2 regions of the Terrabacter sp. NPDC000476 genome follow, and region 1 is predicted to be linked to the other one. Evidence: predicted binding sites of a transcription regulator. Region 1 holds the regulator's gene; the other holds the start of a gene.
What was found. The regulator LexA, encoded in region 1, represses DNA repair genes until DNA is damaged. The targets are predictions, from matches to a motif close to TCGAACANNTGTTCGA.
Positions count from the first base shown of each region.

Region 2: a site for LexA is predicted at 1,392-1,407, ahead of ABT295_RS11910 (HNH endonuclease signature motif containing protein). Genes of this name have one in related genera too.

Region 1 covers NZ_JBEPDF010000004.1:267,835-271,234, reverse strand. Annotated here, with positions in the region: gene ABT295_RS20165 (hypothetical protein) at 1-251, opposite strand, end outside; gene ABT295_RS20160 (LysM peptidoglycan-binding domain-containing protein) at 486-947, opposite strand; gene lexA (transcriptional repressor LexA) at 1,176-1,958, shown strand; gene ABT295_RS20150 (Sir2 family NAD-dependent protein deacetylase) at 2,002-2,943, opposite strand; gene ABT295_RS20145 (LysR family transcriptional regulator) at 3,040-3,400, shown strand, end outside.
Region 2 covers NZ_JBEPDF010000001.1:2,535,449-2,538,848, reverse strand. Annotated here, with positions in the region: gene ABT295_RS11910 (HNH endonuclease signature motif containing protein) at 1-1,384, opposite strand, end outside; gene ABT295_RS11905 (META domain-containing protein) at 1,496-1,975, shown strand; gene ABT295_RS11900 (DnaJ family domain-containing protein) at 2,003-2,503, shown strand; gene ABT295_RS11895 (helix-turn-helix domain-containing protein) at 2,613-3,400, shown strand, end outside.

The DNA of each region.
Region 1 (3,400 bases):
ACGCCGTCGTAGCCGTCGGCGGCGGTACTCACCGCGGCCCCGAGCTCGCGCAGCTCCCACGTGATGCCGGCCAGCCGCGCCTGCCACGCCAGCGCGAGCCCCTGCGCGCCTGCCGTGGTGCGCCCGGCAGGCACCGCGGCGGTGACGGCGGCCAGGTCGTCGGCGATGCCGAGCCGCCGCACCCGCGCCAGCACCTCACCGATCGTCAGCGCGCCCTCGCGCAGCGCCGCGGTGTCCACCTCGTAGTGCATCGGTCGTGGCTCCCTTCCCCGGTGGCGACGGTAGGACCTCGCGGCGCCGGACCGGGCCCGTCATCCACAGGGCGCCGGAGGGAGCAGAACGCCGCACCCCACGCAGGGGTGCGGCGTCCGGCCGGGGCCGGCGGGGTCGAAGCGCCGGTCCCGACAGCCGCTGGAGGTGGAGCCAACGCGGCCGTTGGGGGTCTGCGCACGGTGTGCGCAGAGGTCTGCTGGATCGGAGCGGGCTCAGGATCCGGGGACGACCAGCTGCTGGCCGGCATGGATCTGGCTCGTGCTGAGACCGTTGGCCAGCTGCAGCTCGAGCACGCCGTCGGCGCGGCTGAGACCGGGCAGCTCGCGGGCGGCGATGCCGGAGAGGGTCTGCCCCGGCTGGACCGTCAGCGTGCGCGGCTCACCGGTGGCGGACGCGAGCTGGCCGGCCAGTCCCACGGCGAGCAGGGCCACGACCGAGGCGACGAGCAGGGAGACGACGAGACGGCCGAAGCGCGTGAGCCGCATCGGGACGCGGGCGTCACGGCCCGCCGGTGCGGTCCGGGGGTCCCGTGCGATCCGTGCGGCTCGCGCGGTCCGACCTGCTTCGCGTCCGGTCGGCACGGAGACGAGGCGCGGGCGCCCCTGCGGACCCGACGGGGCCTGCTGCTCCTGCGTCGCGATCGGACGAACGGCCGTCAGCACGGTGGCGCTCATGGTGACCTCCCCTAGCTCCGGATCCACCGAACAGGTGTTCGATGGAACGTCTGGACGATTTCTAGCACGTATGTTCGAAGAAGTCGAGACACGCGTCGAACAGGTGTTTGGCAACTGTGTTCGAACCTCGTACGCTTCCCTCACACCACACACCTCACCAGCCACCACTGACATCGGTCGTCACGACCGGTCGCAGCAACGGTCTGACGAGCCGACGAAGGGGACACCATGGGCGTGACCGAGCTTCCCGACCGCGACACCGGCGACGGGCTGACGGTGCGCCAGCGGAAGGTGCTCGAGGTGATCCGCAACTCCGTCGACCGGCGCGGCTACCCGCCGAGCATGCGCGAGATCGGCGACGCCGTCGGCCTCGCGAGCCCGTCGAGCGTCTCCCACCAGCTCAACGCGCTCGTGGCCAAGGGCTACCTGCGCCGCGACCCGAACCGACCGCGCGCCCTGGAGGTCGTCTCCCCCGACGCGACGGCCGAGCAGGTGGGCTACCGCGGCCGGGCCACGTCCTCGCCCGCCCGCGCCGCGACCGCCACGCCGGCTGCGCAAGGCTCGCGCGGCGTCGGGACGGCCGACCCGGCCGGCGACCAGTACGACACGGAGACCGACTCGGGTGACGCCCGACCCGAGGCCTCCTACGTCCCGGTGCTCGGCAAGATCGCCGCCGGCGTGCCGATCACGGCCGAGGAGGTCGTCGAGGACGTCTTCCCGCTGCCGAAGCAGCTCGTCGGCGAGGGCGACCTCTTCCTGCTCAAGGTCACGGGCGACTCGATGGTCGAGGCCGCCATCTGCGACGGCGACTGGGTTGTCGTGCGCCAGCAGCAGCACGCCGAGAACGGCGACGTCGTGGCCGCGATGCTCGACAACGAGGCGACCGTCAAGACCTTCAAGCGCACCGACGGCCACGTGTGGCTGATGCCGCACAACCCCGACTTCTCGCCGATCGACGGCGACCACGCCACCATCCTCGGCAAGGTGACCGCCGTCCTGCGGCGCATCTAGGAGGCGCGCTGGGCACCAGAGCCCGGGCACCAGGCCCAGGGCGTCAGACCCCGAGCGCGGAACGCAGGCCGGTCAGGGTGGCCCCGAGCGGCGCGTGCAGGCGCAGGGTCGCCTCGGCGTCACCCCGCGTGGCCGAGCGCGTGACGATGGCGACGGGAACGCCCTTGGCGTGCGCCCGGCGCACGAACCGGTAGCCGCTCATCACCGACAGCGACGAGCCGAGCACGAGCAGGGCCCCCGCCGTCTCGACGAGGCCGAAGCAGCGCTCCACGAGGGGCTTGGGCACGGACTCGCCGAAGAAGACGACGTCCGGCTTCACCGTGTCGTTGCCGCAGACGAGGCACCGCGGCGGGTGGAACGACTCGACGAGCTCATCGGCCAGGACGATGTCGCCGTCCGGACGCACCTGCTCGCCCCACTGCGAGCCGACGGCGTGGGCGGCGGCCGCGAAGCGCGCCATGAAGCCCGGGTTGGCCTCCGTCATCCGCTCGTGCAGGCCAAGTCGTGAGGTGACCTCCCCGCACGTGAGGCACACCGCCCGGTCGAGCGAGCCGTGCAGCTCCACGACGTCGCGGGCGCCGGACGCCTGGTGCAGCCCGTCCACGTTCTGGGTGATGACCGGGCCGAGGTAGCCGGCCTCCTGCAGGTCGGCGACGACCCGGTGCCCCTCGTTCGGCTCCGCGGCGTCGAAGCGCTGCCAGCCGATGTAGCTGCGCGCCCAGTAGCGCCGCCGGGCCTCGCCGGAGCCGGCGAACTCGCCGTACGTCATCGGCTCGACGCGCCGGGTGCCGTCGGGTCCGCGGTAGTCGGGGATGCCCGACTCCGTCGAGAGCCCCGCACCGCTCAGCACGAGGACCCCACCACCGCTGACGAGGTCGACGAGGTCCTCGAAGGTGCCGAGGTCGTGCGTGACGAGTGGCAGGGTGCGTGAGGTGGACAGCCGGGTCGTCGGGGACGAGGAGGACAGACCGGTCGGCTGGGACACGCGACCAGCCTACGTCGCCGCGACGCACGACCCGGCAACCCATGCCTGGCTGACGTCACGCCGCCGGAAAGCATAAGAACCCGTTATGATTGCCCCATGATCGATGCTGCGGGACTGAGGGTCATGAAGGCCATCGCCGACGAGGGGAGCTTCACGAGCGCCGCGAACGCGCTCGGGTTCACCCAGCCGGCCATCTCGCAGATGGTGCGCCGCCTCGAGCAGCGCACCGGCACGGTCCTCGTCGAGCGCTACGGCCGGCAGGTCCGTCTGACCGAGGCCGGTCAGGTGCTCGCCCGTCACGCCGTCGGGGTGCTCGCGGCGCTCGACGCGGCCGAGGAGGAGATCACCGCGATCGCGGGTCTGCGCGCGGGACGCGTGCGGCTGCAGGCGTTCCCGAGCTCGTCCGCCACCCTCGTGCCGCGCACCCTCGCGATCCTCAAGGCCCGCCACCCCGACA
Region 2 (3,400 bases), on a different contig from region 1:
GGCGAGGTCGTCCTGTCAGCCACGCTCCGTCGGTGTCGAGGTGGACCTGCACGCGGTACCGCGCCCACCGTGCCCACCCCGGCCACCGTGTCGGAGGTGCCTCCGGCGCATCGGGTGGACTCGACTCGGTCGGTGCCGGTGGGCGCGGATCGGCCGAAGTATCAGGCGCGGTCGTCGAACGGGCTCCATCGGGCGGGGATCCCGCGCCCTGGCCGGGACGTGCGCGCCCGGGGTCCGCCTGGTGGAAAACGGTCGCGTTGGGATCCGCCTCGGTGGGGCTGGTCCCGGTGGGCCCGGTCGTGGGGCCGGCGGGGCCGGCGGATCCGGCGGGGCCGGCGGATCCGGCGGGGCCGCGAGGGGTGCTGGTGCCGTGTGCGCAGCCGGAGGCGTCGAGCGACCGGGTGGCCATCAGGGCCAGAGCATCGGCCCAGGTGATCCGAGGTCGGCCTCCGGCGCACACGTCATGGGCGGGGTCGAGCAGGTCACCGTCGAGCGACCGCCGGTCGCGTGGCTCGCCCTCCTCGTCGAGCGACGCGCTGAGGGCGCGGAAGAGGTGGTCCTTGGCCTCGCGCAGGGCGGCCTCGACGAGGGCGCCGATCTCGGCGGGAGCGTCGTAGCGCAGTCGGAACCGGTCGTGCTCGTCGTAGCCCATGCTGAGGTGCGCCGGCTCGACCGCTTCGGGCTGCGCCGCCGTCCGCCCCGACCCGCCCACGGTCTCCGACTGACCGTCCACGTGCTCGGCCTGACCCGCTCCGGATCTTTCCTCGCCGCTCGGTGCGGCAGCAGTCGGACCCAAGTCGTCGTGCTCGTCCTCGGGCTCGCAGTGACGCGCCTCGTCGGGTCGCCCATCGCGGTGCTCGCCGTCGACCTCGCCGTCGACCTCGCCGTCGACCTCGCCGTCGACCTCGCCGTCGACCTCGCCGTCGACCTCGCGGTCGGCGTCGGGCAGCGGGTCAGGGCCGGGGGCGTCGTCCGGTGCGGGGTCGCCGAGGGTGAAGTCGTAGCGGCTGACGCTGCGCTGCAGCTGGGTCACGGTGGCGTACTGGGCGAACTCGGCGACGGTGGCGTCGAACTCGGGCGGGGTGTGCCGGGCCACGACCGCCGCCTGGTCGAGGCTGATCCGCCCGTCGCGCAGGGCGGTCAGCGTCAGGGGCAGCTCGTCGGCACGTCGTGCGAGGAGCACGACGGCATCGGCCTGGGCGCGGCACAGCCCCACGCGCAGCATCAGCCAGTGGGTGGGTGAGCGCAGGCCGGCGGCCTGCCAGGAGCCGTCCACCAGCACTGCCACGACGAAGTCGACGAGGCGGGCGTGCGCGTCGTGCAGGTCGGCGGCCAGGAGCGCCACGTGCTCCCAGTCCTGCTCGATCCGCGCGGCGCTGCTCATGCCTCTATCGTACAAGTGTTCGAATGCCGAGGGAAGGGTTGTCCACAGCCGGGGACTCTGCCGCGCAGGGGTTTTCGCCCCGCAGGGGCGAGCATGTGCTTGGCTCGAAGCATGGTGGGCAACTCGGACGTCACGGTGGCCGGCACGTCGTGGATCGTGGTGGAGCTCGCCGGCCGGGCCACGTCGGAGCCCCGGCCGCAGCTGACCTTCGGGGAGGGTGGACGCGTGGGTGGATCGACCGGGGTCAACCGCCTCGGCGGCCGGTACGCCGTCGCGGACGGCGTGCTCACCGTCACGGACACCGTCATGACCCGCATGGCCGGCCCGCCCGACGCGATGGACCAGGAGCAGCGCCTGCTCGAGGTGCTGGGCGAGCCGCGGCAGCTGACGGCCGGCGAGGGCGAGCTCATCCTGGGCGGGCCCGCAGCGGACGCGCCGGCACCGGACGAATCGGCACCGGACGGATCTGCACCGGACGGATCTGCACCGGTCGAGCCCGCACCCGAGCAGCCGATCGCTGCCGCGGCCCGGCTCGCCCCAGCCCCAGCCCCAGCCCCGGACCCGACCTCAGCCCCGGCCCCGGCCCTCTGACCCTGCCCCGTCGGTTACCGTGGAGCGATGACGGGCCAGCCGTACTGGGAGAGCCCCGTAGAGAAGCAGATCCGCGAGGCGCAGGAGCGGGGCGAGTTCGACGACCTGCCCGGCGCCGGCAAGCCGCTCGACCTCAGCGACGCGGGCGACCCGGACTGGTGGGTCAAGCGCTTCGCGGCGCGCGAGAACCTCGACCTCGGTGGCGCCCTGCCGGGCGCGCTCGCCCTGCGGAAGGAGGCCGCCGGCTACCCCGAGTCGCTCGCGGACGTCCGTACCGAGGCGCAGGTGCGCGAGATCGTCGAGGACTACAACACGCGCGTGCTCGCCGACCGCCTGCGCCCTGCCGTCGGCAACCTCCCGCCCCTGATCGCGAGGACGGTCGACGTCGACGAGATGGTCGAGCAGTGGCGCCCGCTGCGGGCGAGGGTCGAGCAGGAGCAGCGCGCGGCGCGCGAGCGGCGGCTCGCGGCCCAGCAGGCCGCGAACGAGGCGCGCACGCCGTGGTGGCGCCGCGTCCTCGGCGGCTGAACGGGGCGTTCCCTACCCAACGGCGGCGCGCGCGTGCCACGATGCCGAGAAGCCGTGTGCCACGCCCCGGGCGCGACACACACCGTGCGTCGACGTCGCGAAGGTGCGCATGTCCACAGCCTCCGGACTCGAAGCGGCCCTGACCGCCTTCGAGGACCCCACTGCCAAGGCCCGCGACCTGCTGCGCCTGCACCGCGCCTGGGCCCACACGCACGAGGTGCCGGCCGGTGCGCGGGGCGTCGTCGCGCGCTCGTGGCTGCGGCAGTCGCCCGAGGGCGACAAGATCTCGACCCCGATCTCCGACGACGCGCTCCTCGCCCGCCGGGAGCGCTCCCGGCTGCTCGGCTCGGTCGTGCCGGTGCTCAAGGACCGCCTGCTCCCGCTCGCGCAGGAGGCCGGCAACGAGCTCGTCGTCAGCGACGACGAGGGCTACCCGCTGTGGATGTTCGGACCCTCGCCGATCCGCCGGCGCAGCGACGGGCTCGGCTTCGTCGAGGGGGCCCGCTGGCGCGAGGGTGACGTCGGCACGAACTCCCTCGGCACGGCCATGGAGGAGCGTCGGCCCGTCCAGATCTTCGGGCCCGAGCACGCCCGCGAGGACCAGCACGCCTGGGTGTGCACGAGCGCCCCCATCCTCGACCGCCGCGCGCGCACGCCGCTCGGCGTCGTGACCCTGAGCGGCGCCTTCCGCACGGCCCACCCGCACACGCTCATGCTCGTCACGATGGCCGTGCGCGAGGCCGTCGACACCCTCACCGGGCAGCACGAGCGTGACCTACGGCGGGTCGCGCGCGCCAGCGAGCCGTATGCCGGGTCGGGACGCTTCGTCGTCGTCGACCCGCACGGGTGGGTGGCCCGGGCGGAGGGCTACGGCGTCGGTGAGCGGGTCTGGGTGCC